4 regions of the Streptomyces sp. NPDC001714 genome follow, and region 1 is predicted to be linked to each of the others. Evidence: riboswitches for the same ligand, from Rfam matches in the RefSeq annotation. Region 1 holds a riboswitch; each other region holds the start of a gene.

Region 1 (3,644 bases):
CAGCACAGCGGGCCGGGCGAGAGGGCGGCGACCTGGAGGCGCTGGAGGTGCTGCTCGCCACCCTGGACGAGCTGGAGCGCCGGCTGACCGGGGTGGAGTTCCTGGTCGGCGGACAACTCACCGCCGCCGACATCGAGTTGTGGGTGACCCTGGTGCAACTCGACACCGTGCACCGCAATCACCTCGACGCCGCCGCCGTGCACGCCATCGCCGGCCACCCGGTGCTGTGGGCCTACGCCCGGCGGCTGGCGGCCCACCCGGCCTTCGGCGCCCACCTCGACCTCGACGGCATCGCCCGCCGCCACCACGGCCGTTGCCAGGGCCTGGAAGCCGCCGGCGCGGCCGTCCAGATCCTGGACTGGGCGGGCCACGCCGCCGACGCTCCCGGCGTTCCGCGCAGGTGAGAGGCGCCCGAACCGTCCCGCCAGTCGGACAGGCGTTGACATTCGTTCGGGCAACTGCGTTACTTACGGACCAGAACGGTCATGAGCGTCAGCATCAAGCCCTGGCTTGCTGACCGGCAACCCTCGCATCGCGGTGGGGTGCCCCAGGTGACGACCGGACCGACGGCGATTCGGTAAGCGCGAGGCCCCGCCGGGGCCGACAGAACAGTGACAGGTGACGGACATGTACGCAGCTCCCAGGACGGCCCAGCGCCGCGCCGAGGGCTGCGTACGCCCGTACCCGAGCCCGCTCGTCGCCGACCGTGCCGTCGACCTGCTCCGTGTCAACAGCGCCCTGTGTAGCGCGTGTACCGCACCGGGCTGTGCCCGCTGTCGGGTCTGACCAGGCCTTTCCGCCGGTTTCCCGCAGCTCCGCACCCCAGCGTCCCCGTCGAAACACCGGCCGCCCGGTGTGCCGCCGTCCGCCCAGCCCCCGTGCCCCGCGCGCCCCCGCGCACCGAGCCGTGCCCGAACACGGCCCGGCGCGCGGCCCCCCGCCGTGGGACACGTGGGTGTCCGACTCCGCCGGAGCCCGCCATGAGTGAACCCCCAGGCGCCACCATCGCCCCCGAGGTGCCGTCCGCCGCTGACGAACCACCAAAATCCCTCGCCGCCCAGCGAGTTCTACCGTTGCGTCGGCCGGGACGCTGGATCGCCACCGCCGTCGTCCTCGTCCTGGTCGCCCAGTTCGCGCACGGACTGGTGACCAACCCCTTCTACCAGTGGGACCGCTGGGGCTACTGGTTCCTGCGGCCGACCATTCTCGACGGACTGGTCATCACCCTCGAAGTCACCGCGTACAGCGCGGTGTTGGGCCTCATCGGCGGCATCCTGCTGGCCCTGGCCCGGCTCTCCAGGAGCCCGGTGCTGCGCGCGGTCAGCTGGACGTACGTCTGGGCGCTGCGCTCCATCCCGCTCATCGTGGTGCTGCTCTTCCTCTACAACTTCAGCGCCCTGTACAAGACGTTGAGCGTCGGCGTCCCGTTCGGTCCGGCCTTCTTCTCCTTCGACGAGTCGAAGCTCGCCACCGACATGGCCATCGCCGTCATCGGCCTCAGCCTCAACGAGGCGGCCTACGCGGCCGAGGTGGTCCGCGGCGGCATCCTCTCCGTGGACCAGGGCCAGCACGAGGCGGCCGCCGCACTCGGTCTGCCCAAGGGCTACCAGTTCCGGAAGATCGTCTTCCCGCAGGCGCTCAGGTCGATCATCCCGAACTACGTCAACCAGCTCATCGGTCTGATCAAGAGCACCTCGCTGGTCTTCTACGTCTCACTGCTCGACCTCTTCGGCACCGCGCAGAGCATGGGCTCCACCTACCCCGGCGACATCGTGCCGCTGCTGCTGGTGGTCACCGCCTGGTACCTGATCCTCACCAGCGTCGTCTCCGTGATCCAGTTCTACGTCGAGCGGTACTACGCCCGGGGTGCCACCCGCTCCCTGCCGCCGACGCCCTTGCAGAGACTGCGGGCCGGCCTGACCGACCTGCGCGCCCGCGTCCGCCGGGAGGCCGCCGTATGAGCACCACCGACACCCTGGAGACGGTCCCCGCCGCCCTGGAGATCCACGACGTCCACAAGTGGTACGGCGCCCACCGCGTCCTCGACGGCGTCGACCTGACCATCCGCCCCGGCGAGGTCACCGTCATCCTCGGGCCGTCCGGCTCCGGCAAGTCCACGCTCCTCAGGGTCATCAACCACCTGGAGAAGCCCGAGATCGGCTACGTCAGCATCAACGACGAGCTGATCGGGGTGAAGCGGCAGGGCGACCGGCTGAAGGAGCTGAGCGAGCGGACCATTCTCGGCCAGCGCAGCCGGATCGGCTTCGTCTTCCAGAACTTCAACCTCTTCCCGCACCTGACCGTGCTGGACAACGTGGCGGCGGCCCCCGTCGCCACCGGAAAGCTGACCAAGCCCGAAGCCCAGGCGCTGGCCAAGGAACTCCTCGAACGCGTCGGCCTCGGCGAACGCGTCGGCGCCTACCCCCGCCAGCTCTCCGGCGGCCAGCAGCAGCGCGTCGCCATCGCCCGCGCCCTCGCCCTGCGCCCCGGCGTCATCCTCTTCGACGAGCCGACCTCCGCCCTCGACCCCGAACTCGTCGGGGAAGTCCTCTCCGTCATCAGGGACCTCGCCACCAGCGGCACCACGCTCGTCATCGTCACCCACGAGATCGGTTTCGCCCGCGAGATCGCCGACCGGGTCGTCTTCATCGACGGCGGCCGGATCGTCGAACAGGGGCCGCCCTCCGAGGTCCTCGACAAGCCGCGGCACGAGCGGACCAGGGACTTCCTCAGCAAGGTCCTCTGAAACAAGGTCCTGCGGCCGCCGGCCGCACCCCTCGACCTCCCCCCACACCCTCACCCTCATCACCAGCAGCGACAAGGAACGGCCATGTCTGACCACTTCACCCGACGCAGCCTGCTCAGAGGCATCACCGCGGCGACCGCCGTCGCCTCCCTCGCCACCGGGCTCGCCGCCTGCGGTGGCAACAGCGACGCGGCCACCACCACCGACAACGCCAAGTCCGGCGAGGTCGTCGTCGGCCAGGTCTCCAACGGCGCCGCCACCCAGACCACCATCAAGGTCTCCGAGGTCAAGTCCATCAGCGCCGAACTGCCCGCCGCCCTCAGGAAGAGCGGCACCCTGAAGATCGGCATCGGCGCCCTGCCCGCCGGCTTCCCGCCGCTGGCCTTCACCGGCAGCGACCAGAAGACCCTGACCGGTTCCGAGCCCGACCTCGGCCGCCTGGTCGCCGCGGTCCTCGGACTCAAGCCCGAGGTCCAGAACTCCACCTGGGAGAACCTCTTCGTCGGCATCGACAGCGGCAAGGTCGACGTGGCCTTCTCCAACGTCACCGACACCGAGGAGCGCAAGAAGAAGTACGAGTTCGCCTCCTACCGGCAGGACAACCTCGCCTTCCTCGTGCCGAAGAAGAGCACCTGGAACTTCGACGGCAACTACGAGAACCTCGCCGGCAAGACGATCGCCGTCGGCTCCGGCACCAACCAGGAGAAGATCCTCCTGGAGTGGAAGGCGAAGCTCGCCAAGGAGGGCAAGAAGGTCACCGTCAAGTACTTCCAGGACAGCAACAGCACCTACCTGGCCGTGTCCAGTGGCAAGGTCGACGCCTCCTTCGGCCCCAACCCCGGCTTCGCGTACCACAACAAGCAGACCGCGGGCACGCCCACCGCCACCCGCACCGCGG
Region 2 (3,644 bases), on a different contig from region 1:
TTGCCGCGCGGGTTGCCGAGCGTCTCGCCGAAGAACGCCTTGGTGGTGGGCCGTACGGCCGTGTACCAGGCGCCCAGGTCGTCCGGGTCGTCGACGAAGGTGACCTCGATGCCGAAGTCGGCGAACGTGTGCTCAAGCAGGGTGCGGGTGCCGCCGTACAGGGACGACGAGGCGACGATGTGGTCGCCCGCGCGGGCCAGGTTGAGCAGGGCGAGGCTGGTCGCGGCCTGCCCGCTGGCCACGGCGACCGCCGCCGAACCGCCCTCCAGGGCTGCGATCCGCTCCTCCGCCACCGCGGTGGTCGGATTCGACAGTCGCGTGTAGGCGTGGGTGGCGAGGTCGGCCAGTTCGAAGGCCGCGGCGGCGTGCCCGGTGTCCCGGAAGACATAGCCGGCGGTCGCGTGGATCGGCACCGCCCGCGCCCCGGTGGCCGGGTCGGGGACCGCGCCGGCGTGCACCTGCCGGGTCTCGAACGCCCAGTCGGCGGTGCTCATCAGCCGTTCTCCCGCCTCGCCAGGACATCGGACCACCAGCGCTCGGCGACCCGCGGATGCGAGCGGAGCCAGCCGACGACCGCGTTCTCGCCGAAGGCCGCGAGCAACGGATTGTCCGGGTCGTCGGTGACGCCCCGGCTCAACGCGGCTAGTTCGGCGGGGAGTTCCAGCGGTTTGACGACCGCGTCCAGGCGCGGACCGAGGAAGAAGGGGATCGAGTAGCGGTCGACGCCCGGCTGCGGGCTGACGACTCGGTGCCGCGTGGCCTTCAGATAGCCCTGGGTGGCGATCTCCAGCATCTCCCCGATGTTGAACACGAAGGCGTCGGGCACGGGCACCGCGTCGATCCAGCCGCCGTCCTCGCGCTGCACCTGGAGTCCGCCCACGTCGTCCTGCTGGAGGAGGGCGAGGTAGCCGTAGTCCTTGTGCGCGCCCACCCCCTGGTCGGCGTCCTGCGCGACCCGCGGCGGGTAGTGCACGATCTTCACGTGGACGGCCGCCTCGTCGTCGAACCACTGGTCGAAGTAGCCCTCGTCCTGTCCGAGCGCCGCGGCCAGGGCGCGCAGCACCTCCCGGCTGACCCGCAGCGCCTCCGCCTGCCAGCGGAGCACGATGTCCTTGAGGCCCGGGAGCGACGAGGGCCACTGGTTCGGGCCGACCAGGCGCAGGTAGTCGGGGTCGTCCGGACCGGTCTCCAACGCCGCCCGCTCCGGGCCGATGTCGATCTGCTCCCGCCAGTCGGCGCCGCCCGCCGTGTACTCGGTCCCGGTACGGGTGTAGCCGCGGAACTGGGGCGAGTTGAGGTTCTCGATCTCCAGCCGCCGCTTCTCGGGCAGGTCGAAGAAGGCGCGTGCCGCGGTCAGCGCCTCGTCCCGCAGGGCTGCGGAGACACCGTGTCCGGTGACGTAGAAGAAGCCCACCTCGTGCGCCGCGGACCGGAGTTCGGCGAGAAAGGCGGCCCGGTCCGTGTCCGGGGTGCGGAAGCGAGAGATGTCGATGACGGGCAAAGCTGTGAGTTGAGCCATGGGAGTTCCTTCGCGGCAACGGCGGCCGACCGGCCCTCGCAACCCGCCCTGGACAGGGGCTAGTCGGAAGCAGCCGGAACGAGAAGACAGAAAGAAGGGAACGAGGTCGCGGGCCGTGGGACGGCGGTCAGCAACAGACCTGGTCGAACTGGTCGGCGCGGCGGCTCACCCAGAACGGGTCGAGCAGCACCGTGTGTGCCGTGCCAGAGGTCTCCATGGCCGGATGAAAGCACACCCGGGATGGATGCGTCCACCACGCGTTCCACCGGCTGAGGGCATCCCGGGGCGGTGTTGACGCCGGCAGAACAGCCGATCTACGGTGAGCGCGAGCTACGAGTTCCGGTGATCAAGCCCTGGCTGGCCGGACGGCAACCCTCGACGCAGTGGGGTGCCCCAGGTGACGGCTCGGCGGATCTCTTCTTTCTGCAAGTGCGCTCACATCGGCCCCGAGGCGGGCCAGAACCCGGGAGGACGGCATGGCTGGAGCCTTGATGCTGTGCTCCCGGCTCCATGTCGATCTGCTGCTGGTGTCCAGCTGTCTGTGTACGGGCTGATTCCGCCCTCCGACGGCCGGCAGAGCCACCACCCGTCGGCGTAAACCCCTCTTTTCCACCTGATCTCGCACGCCATGGCACAGCCCTGCGCCACGGCTGCCTCACGCACCCCTGACGCGGAAGCAGAGACTCCTGATGGCACTTCACACCGGCCGGACGCCGGGCAGACCCCGCCGCCCCGGCCTGGGCGCGATCTCCCTCGGCACGGCGTTCCTGGTGGCCCTGACCGGCTGCACCAGCAGCAAGGACGGCAGCACCGCGAGCTCCGGCTCAGCGATCACCGTCGGCACGACCGACCAGGTCACCAGCCTCGACCCGGCCGGTGCGTGGGACGCCGGCTCCGGCACCGTCGAGAGCGAGGTCTACGCGACCCTGCTCAGCCAGAAGAACGGCTCGGCGGACGTCTCCCCTGACCTGGCCGGCGGGATCGAGTTGACCGGGCCCAAGGAGTACACGGTCACCCTGCAGAAGGGCCTGAAGTTCGCCAACGGCCACCAACTGACTTCCTCGGACGTAAAGTTCAGCTTCGACCGGGACCTGAAGATCGCCGACGAGAACGGCCCGTCGTCACTGCTGTACAACCTCGCCTCGGTCTCCGCCCCGGACCCGACCACGGTCGTCTTCACCCTCAAGTCGGCCAACGACACGCTGTTCCCGCAGGTGCTGTCCACGGCCGCCGGCTACATCGTGGACGAGCAGGTGTTCCCCGCGGACAAGATCCTCGACGACAAGTCGATCGTCACGGCCAAGCCGTGGAACGGGCCGTACGGCATCAAGAGCTACGACAAGAACTCGCTGGTGTCCTTCGCCGCCAACGCGGCGTACAAGGGCCGGCTGGGCACGCCGAAGACCAAGAACGTCCAGCTCAAGTACTACACGGACGCCGGCAACCTGAAGCTCGACGTCCAGCAGGGCACCATCGACGCCGTCTACCGCACGCTCACCACGGCCGACCTGGACGACCTCGGCAAGCAGAAGGGCGTCAAGGTCCACACCGGCTCCGGCAACGGCATCCGCTACATCGTCTTCGACCTCGCCACCCAGCCGTACGGCACCAGGACGAAGAACGCCGACGCGAAGAAGGCCCTCGCCGTCCGGCAGGCGGTCGCGGACTCGGTCGACCGGTCCCAACTCGCCCAGCAGGTCTACAAGAACACCTACCAGCCGCTCTACAGCTCCGTCCCGGACGGCCTGACCGGCGCCACCCCCTCTTTCAAGTCGCTCTACGGCGACAAGAAGGGCGGCCCCGACAAGGCGGCCGCGGCAGCCCGGCTGAAGGCGGCGAAGGTGAGCACCCCGGTCACGCTCAACCTCCAGTACAACAGCGACCACTACGGCTCGTCCTCGGCCGACGAGTACGCGCTGATCAAGTCCCAGCTGGAGGCCACCGGGCTGTTCAAGGTGAACCTGCAGTCCACCGAGTGGACGCAGTACGGCAAGGACCGCGTCAAGCACCTCTACCCGCTCTACCAGCTCGGCTGGTACGCCGACTACCTCGACGCCGACAACTACCTCTCGCCCTTCTACTCGGCCAACAGCTGGGTCGCCAACGGCTACGACGACCCCGCCGT
Region 3 (3,644 bases), on a different contig from region 1:
GCAGCGCTCCGCCCGCTCCTCCACCGGCATGGCCAGCGCCAGCGCCAACGCCTCCGCCGTCCCCCCGATGTCGTACGGGTTCACGACCACCGCGTCCTCGCCCAGCTCCTCGTACGCCCCGGCCTCCCGCGACAGCACGAGCACACACCCCTCGTCCGACACCACCGGGATCTCCTTCGCCACCAGGTTCATCCCGTCCCGGATGGGGTTGACGAGCGCCACGTCGGCCAGCCGGTACGCCGCCAGCGACCGCGCGAAGTCGTCCTTGACGTGCAGTACCACCGGTGTCCAACCGGGCGTCCCGTAGGCGGCGTTGATCTCGTCCGCCACCCGCCGCACCTCCGCCGTGTAGTCGCGGTAGACGGAGAGGTCCTGCCGCGACGGATACGCGAACGCGACGTGCACGACCCGTTCCCGCCACTCGGGGTGGTCGTCGAGCAGCTGCCGGTACGCCAGCAGCCCCCGCACGATGTTCTTCGACAGCTCCGTCCGGTCGACCCGGACGATCGTCTTCCGCCCTTCCCCGATCTCCTCCCGAAGAGCGGCCATCCGCTCGCCCACGTCCGGCTCGTGCGACCGCTTCCGCAGGAAGTCCGCGTCGGCCCCGAGCCCGTGCACCCCGATCCGGGTGCCGCCGGGGCCGGAGGCCGGATCGGCTGCCGGGATTCCCGGGCCCAGCACCGCGTGACAGCAGGCGACGAACGCGTCCGCCCACCGTCGCGTCAGGAACGCGGCGTGATCGGCGCCCAGGATCCCGCCCAGCAGCTCCGCCGCGATGTCGTCGGGGAGGAGCCGGAAGTAGTCCGGCGGCGCCCACGGGGTGTGGGAGAAGTGGCCGATGCGGAGGTCGGGGCGGAGCCGGCGGAGCAGCCGCGGGGCCAGCGCCAGGTGGTAGTCCTGGATGACCACCACCGCGCCTTGCCCCGCCTCCTGTGCCAGCGCTTCCGCGAAGGCACGGTTGTAGGCCTGGTACGAACCCCACTGCCGCCGGAACTCCGCGTCGAAGACCGGCTCCAGCGGGGTCTGGTAGAGCATGTGGTGGACGAACCAGAGGACCGAGTTCGCGATGCCGTTGTACGCGTCGGAGAACACCTCCGCGTCGATGTCGAGCATCCGGACCTGCTGCCGCCCGGTGTCCCCGGCCGGCAGCCTGCCCCCCTCGGCCCGGCGCACCGCCTCCCGGTCACCGTCGCTCAGCGCCGCGCACACCCACACCGCGTTCGCGTCCGGCCCGATGGCCGACAGTCCCGAGACCAGTCCGCCGCCGCCCCGTTTGGCGTACAGCGAACCGTCTTCGCGCAGGTCGTACGAGACCGGGCCGCGGTTCGAGGCGACCAGCACCTCGGCACCGCCGGTGGAAGCCATGGGGGAAGCCATACGCCACAACCTAGCCCGGCCCGTAAACGCTCAAACGTACGGCCGCGCCCGACGCGCCGCCGTATACGGCCGTACGACGAAGTCACGCCATCCGGTACGCGGCCCTACGGCGACGTCGCTCACGCCACCCGGCGCTCGGCGTACTCCGCGATCTCCGCCATCGGCGGCCGTTCCTCCGTGTCCACGGAGTAGGTGCGCGGTTCGAAGCCGTCCTCGCCCCGTTCGAACTGGGTGAGGGAGGGGCGGATCAGGTGGCCGCGGGCCAGCCGGAGCTGGGCCGTGCGGTAGATCGCGGCGGACATCCGGCCGAGGGCCTGGCCGTCCTGGTGGCGGTGCTTGCGGACGCCGACGTCGACCTGAGCCAGCGCGTCGAGGCCCACCAGGTGCAGGGCGTCGACCAGCATGCCCAGCTCCACGCCGTAGCCGACCGGGAAGGGGAGCTGTTCGAGGAGGCTGCGCCGGGCCGCGTACTCGCCGCCGAGCGGCTGGACGAAGCCGGCCAGCTGCGGCCAGTGCATGTTCAGCAGCGGACGGGCCATCAGCTCGGTGACCCGGCCGCCCTGCCCGGCGGTGCCGGCGAGCGGGCGGTCGTACATCGCCTTGACCAGGTCCACGTCCGGGTCGGTCAGCAGCGGGCCGACGATCCCGGTGACGAAGTCGGAGGAGAACTCCCGCAGGTCGGCGTCGATGAAGCAGACGACGTCCCCGGTGGTGACCAGGAGGGAGCGCCAGAGGACCTCGCCCTTGCCGGGGGCGGCCGGGATGCGGGGCAGGATCGCGTCGCGGTGCACGACGCGGGCGCCGGCCGCCGCGGCGACGGCCGCCGTGCGGTCGGTGGAGCCGGAGTCGACGACCACGATCTCGTCGACGAGCGGTACCTGCTGCATGAGGTCGTGGCGGATGATCGCGACGATGTCGCCGACGGTCTCCTCCTCGTTGAGCGCGGGCAGCACGACGCTGACCGTCTGTCCGGAGGACCGTTTGGCGGCCATGACCCGGTGCAGGGGACGATCGGTTACGGACCAGGAGCGGGTGGCCAGCCAGCGCTCGACTTCTTCCAGCACGGTCAGCGGCTCCTCACTGTCACGGTCACACGACGAGGTGTGATCCATCTCGCGGTTCGGACGACTCTCTCAACTGTCCTGGCCTTCGGTTACAGTCTTGAACAACGCCGATGACCATCGCATGTCCTGAGGCCACCCGGCGCTGACAACCGCATACCGCTCATCCAGAGGGGCAGAGGGATACGGCCCGTTGAAGCCCCGGCAACCCTCCAGTCGGTTACTCGTAGATCGCCGATCAGTGTCGATCGCTCGCGAGGCTCCCGGCTAGGGAAGGTGCCAAATCCGTCTCACGGCGAGATGCGTCGTGAGGAAGATGAGGAGAAAGGGCCTCGCCTCACATGGCTGTGCAGACTGTTGCAAGCACCACGGATTCCACCGTCGACCTCGGTCCCGCCGCTGCCCTCAGCTGCCGCGAGTGCGGTCACCGGGTGCCGCTCGGCCCGGTGTTCGCCTGCGAGGAGTGTTTCGGCCCGCTGGAGATCGCGTACGACTTCTCGGCCTACGACACCGAGGAGCTCCGCAAGCGGATCGAAGCGGGTCCCGCGAACATCTGGCGCTACGCGCCGCTGCTGCCCGTCCCCGCGGACGTGGCCACCAAGCCGAACATCAACCCCGGCTGGACCAAGCTCGTCAAGGCCGACAACCTGGCGAAGGAGCTGGGGGTGACCGGCGGGCTGTACGTGAAGGACGACTCCGGCAACCCGACGCACTCCTTCAAGGACCGGGTCGTCGCCCAGGCCGTCGAGGCCGCCCGCGCCTTCGGCTACACCACCCTCTCCTGCTCCTCCACCGGCAACCTGGCCGGCGCGGTCGGCGCCGCCGCCGCCCGGGCCGGCTTCCGCTCCTGCGTGTTCATCCCGCACGACCTGGAGCAGGGCAAGGTCGTCATGGCCGCGATCTACGGCGGCGAGCTCGTCGGCATCGAGGGCAACTACGACGACGTGAACCGTTTCTGCTCCGAGTTGATCGGCGACCCGGCCGGCGAGGGCTGGGGCTTCGTCAACGTCAACCTGCGGCCGTACTACGCGGAGGGCTCCAAGACCCTGGCGTACGAGATCTGCGAGCAGCTCGGCTGGCGGATCCCGGACCAGCTGGTCATCCCGATCGCCTCCGGCTCGCAGCTCACGAAGATCGACAAGGGTCTGCAGGAGCTGATCAAGCTCGGTCTCGTCGAGGACAAGCCGTACAAGATCTTCGGCGCCC
Region 4 (3,644 bases), on a different contig from region 1:
CGCACGGTCTTCAACATCCTCGGCCCGCTGACCAACCCCGCGCGGGTGCGGGCCCAGGCGGTCGGCGTCGCGGACCCGCGCATGGCCCCGGTCGTCGCGGGCGTCTTCGCGGAGCGCGGCAACTCCTCGCTGGTCTTCCGCGGCGACGACGGCCTCGACGAGCTGACGACGACCGCCACGTCCCACGTCTGGATCGTCCGCGACGGCAAGGTCACGGAGGAGACCTTCGACCCCCGTGACGTCGGTATCGACCTGGTCCCCGTGGAGGCGCTGCGGGGCGGCGACCCGTCGTACAACGCGGAGGTCGCCCGCAGGCTGCTGGACGGCGAGCAGGGTCCCGTGCGGGACGCGGTGCTGCTGAACTCCGCGGCGGCCCTGGTGGCCCTCGACCCGGCCGCCGGGACCCTGGCCGAGCAGCTCCGCGCCGGCATGGACAGGGCGGCCGAGTCGATCGACTCGGGTGCGGCCAAGCTGGTCCTGGAGCGCTGGGCGGCGGCGACGAACAAGTAGGGGGCCGGCCCAGGCGGCTGGGACGGGGTCCGGCACCGCCGGGCCCCGCCGTCGCGGCCGATCGCCGTTGCGGCGGAAAGAGGACGCCGGCACGGTGCCGCTGACAATGGACCGGCGTGCACCTTCTTCTCCGCCGCAACGGCGAGCGCGCACACACCCTTCTCGGCGGTGTCTGACTGCGCACGGGCACGGCCGTCCCGCACGGGGAGTCGTCGCCGCTTCCTCTTCCGGTCGGGTCTTCTGCCTGGTCTCTTCCGCTGGCCGGTCATGTTTTCCGCCGCAACGGCGCGCAACCATGAACGGCCTTCCCGGCGGTGCCGAGCCGTCCTCGCGCCCGTCCCGTCATCCGGACAGGAGTTGCGCGGCCGCGATCACTTCACCTACGTTTCTTCCCAGGTCATGAGTGACAGTCATGAGGCCCCGGCCGACTGTCCGGCAACCCTCCGTCCGTGGCGGGGTGCCCCGGGTGAAGACCAGGCCGCAGGCAGCGAGGTCTGCGGCAAGCGCGGACCCCTCGTACACCAGGGGTCCTGGTCGTCGAGGAGTCTTCCGTGAGCAAGCGAATGCGATAGGGCCGCAGAGCCCCGCCTCCGCATCCCTTTGCATCCCCTTTTTCTCTTTCCCCGTGCTGGAGCCGCGGTCGTCCGCGCGCTCGCACGGTGATTCCGCCACGCCTCTCACGGGAGTTCCGCCATGTCCGTCTCCACCGCTGCCTCCGCCCAGTCCGTTTGTTCCCCGCTGCCCGTTCTGGGCCGTGATGTCACCGTCCCGCTCGTCACCGGCGGCGAGGTCACCTACGCCGCCCTCGACTACGCGGCCAGCGCCCCAGCCCTCCAGCGGGTCTGGGACGACGTGGCGGCGTACGCGCCCTACTACGGAAGCGTCCACCGCGGTGCCGGCTACCTCTCCCAGCTCTCCACGGACCTCTTCGAGAACGCCCGCCGCACCGTCGCCGAGTTCCTCGACTGCCGCCCCGACGACCAGCTCGTCTTCACCCGCTCGACGACGGACTCCCTGAACCTCCTGGCCCGCGCCCTCCCCGCCGACTGCCAGGTCTTCGTCTTCGAGACCGAGCACCACGCCTCCCTGCTGCCGTGGCAGGACGCCCGGGTCACCTACCTCAACGCCCCCCGCACCCCGCGGCAGGCCGTCGAGACCCTGGAACGCGCCCTCGCCGACCGGGACCCGCACGGCCCGGCCCTGGTCTGCGTCACCGGCGCGTCCAACGTCACCGGCGAGCTGTGGCCCGTCCGGCAGCTCGCGGCCGCCGCGCACGCGCACGGCGCCCGGATCGTCCTGGACGCCGCCCAGCTGGCCCCGCACCACCCTGTCTCCGTCCGGGACCTGGACGTCGACTGGGTCGCCTTCTCCGGTCACAAGCTGTACGCCCCCTTCGGCTCCGGCGTCCTGGCCGGCCGCGCCGACTGGCTGCAGGCGGCCGAGCCGTACCTCGCGGGCGGCGGCGCCAGCCGCAAGGTCACCCGGCGCGAGGACGGGGGGGTGGCCGTGGAGTGGCACGAGAGCGCGGCGCGGCACGAGGCCGGGTCGCCCAACGTCATCGGCGCCTACTCCATCGCGTCCGCCTGCAAGGCACTCAGCGAGGCCGGCTTCGACACCCTGGTCGCCCGCGAGCGGCACCTGATCGAGAAGGTGCGGGCGGGGCTGGCCGAGGTCCCCGAGGTCCGGGTCCTCTCCCTCTTCGGCGACGACGCCCCCCGCGTCGGCGTGATCAGCTTCGTGGTGGACGGCTGGAACAGCTCCCACTTCGCCGCCGCGCTCTCCGCCGAGTACGGCATCGGCGTCCGCGACGGCCTCTTCTGCGCCCACCCGCTGGTCAGGACCCTGCTGGGCTCCGACCCCCAGACCCAGGGCGAGTGCGGGGCGCCGGAGGCGGCACCGGGCGAGAAGTCCCTCAACGCGATCCGGGTGAGCTTCGGGGCGGGAACGCCGGACGAGCACGTGGAGCGCTTCGTGAACGCGGTGCGGGAACTGGTCGCCGACGGCGCCAAGTGGACGTACCGCACGGAGGACGGCCGCTGCGTCCCGGCGGTGTGATCCAGACCGACCTCAGGGGCAGCGCCCCGTCAGGGGCGCTGGGGGTACCCCCGGCCGAAGGCTGGGGGAGGAACTGCGCGCTCAGCCCCCACCGGCCTGCGGCCGGGCACGGAGCTCCGTGCTCCACTGCGGGTCCGCGGGGGCTTGTCGCGCAGTTCCCCGCGCCCCTGACGGGGCGCTTCAGTGGGCGGTGCCTACTAGCTGTCCAGGCCGATCGCGAACGCCGCCTCCAGGTCGTGCTGGGAGTACGTGCGGAACGCGACGTGCGTGTCCGTGGCCTCCACGCCGGGGATCTTGCTGATGGAGCCGGGGATGACCTCGGCCAGGTCCTCGTGCTGCTTCACCCGGACCATGGCGATCAAGTCGTACGTACCGGTGACGGAGAAGACCTCGCTGACGCTCTCCAGCGCGGCGATCCGTTCCGCGATCTCGGGGATCCGGTCCACGCTGGTCTTGATGAGGACGATCGCGGTGATCACGGCTGGTTCTCTCCCTCGGGTGCCGGAGCTGGGGCGGTCCTCACTTTAGTCGCCCGCCCGTCGCCCACCACCGCCCTTCCAAGGCCGCGCTGCGCGCCCTTCTTTTTTCTGTACCGCACCCACGCGTAGCCGAACCCGAGTCCGAAGCCGACCAGGTGGGCGAGGTAGGCCACGCCGGGGCCGGAGGGGGCCTGGTTCAGGGCCAGCCACTGGAGGGCCGCCCAGAAGGGGAGGACCACCCAGGCCGGGAATCGGAGCGGGAGGAAGAAGAGGAAGGGGAGGAGACTGGTCACGCGAGCGCTGGGGAACAGGTACAGAAACGCTCCGAGGACCGCCGAGATCGCCCCGGACGCGCCTACCAGCGACTGCTGGGACGTGGCGTTGGCGGCCGCGTAGCCGAGCAGGGCGAGATAGCCGCAGCCCACGTAGAAGAGCGTGAACTCCACGCGACCCATCCGTTCCTCGGTCATCGCCCCGAAGACGAAGAGGAAGAGCATGTTGCCGAGCAGGTGCACCCAGCTGCCGTGGATGAACAGCGCCGTGGCCGGGGTGAGCGCCTCCCGGGCCGGGCCGTCGAACAGATCGGCGGGCACCACCCCC

Evidence for each region. A riboswitch is a leader RNA that binds a small molecule or an ion and turns the genes downstream of it on or off. The one in region 1 is predicted to bind S-adenosylmethionine.
Region 2: it holds a riboswitch for S-adenosylmethionine, as region 1 does, so the genes downstream of both, ACFY0P_RS45115 (ABC transporter substrate-binding protein) here and ACFY0P_RS28290 (amino acid ABC transporter permease) in region 1, are expected to answer to the same signal.
Region 3: it holds a riboswitch for S-adenosylmethionine, as region 1 does, so the genes downstream of both, thrC (threonine synthase) here and ACFY0P_RS28290 (amino acid ABC transporter permease) in region 1, are expected to answer to the same signal.
Region 4: it holds a riboswitch for S-adenosylmethionine, as region 1 does, so the genes downstream of both, ACFY0P_RS17240 (aminotransferase class V-fold PLP-dependent enzyme) here and ACFY0P_RS28290 (amino acid ABC transporter permease) in region 1, are expected to answer to the same signal.

The regions. Positions count from the first base shown of each region.
Region 1 covers NZ_JBIAUL010000011.1:282,987-286,630, reverse strand. The annotation lists gene ACFY0P_RS28295 (glutathione S-transferase C-terminal domain-containing protein) at 1-404, shown strand, start outside; SAM riboswitch class IV at 482-590, shown strand; gene ACFY0P_RS28290 (amino acid ABC transporter permease) at 981-1,961, shown strand; gene ACFY0P_RS28285 (amino acid ABC transporter ATP-binding protein) at 1,958-2,746, shown strand; gene ACFY0P_RS28280 (transporter substrate-binding domain-containing protein) at 2,831-3,644, shown strand, end outside.
Region 2 covers NZ_JBIAUL010000027.1:72,982-76,625, forward strand. The annotation lists gene ACFY0P_RS45105 (O-acetylhomoserine aminocarboxypropyltransferase/cysteine synthase family protein) at 1-494, opposite strand, end outside; gene ACFY0P_RS45110 (isopenicillin N synthase family dioxygenase) at 494-1,519, opposite strand; SAM riboswitch class IV at 1,848-1,957, shown strand; gene ACFY0P_RS45115 (ABC transporter substrate-binding protein) at 2,209-3,644, shown strand, end outside.
Region 3 covers NZ_JBIAUL010000015.1:58,730-62,373, forward strand. The annotation lists gene ACFY0P_RS33850 (trehalose-6-phosphate synthase) at 1-1,365, opposite strand, end outside; gene ACFY0P_RS33855 (glucosyl-3-phosphoglycerate synthase) at 1,497-2,441, opposite strand; SAM riboswitch class I at 2,599-2,761, shown strand; gene thrC (threonine synthase) at 2,780-3,644, shown strand, end outside.
Region 4 covers NZ_JBIAUL010000006.1:90,098-93,741, forward strand. The annotation lists gene trpD (anthranilate phosphoribosyltransferase) at 1-510, shown strand, start outside; SAM riboswitch class IV at 906-1,022, shown strand; gene ACFY0P_RS17240 (aminotransferase class V-fold PLP-dependent enzyme) at 1,204-2,565, shown strand; gene ACFY0P_RS17245 (Lrp/AsnC family transcriptional regulator) at 2,763-3,044, opposite strand; gene ACFY0P_RS17250 (rhomboid family intramembrane serine protease) at 3,041-3,644, opposite strand, start outside.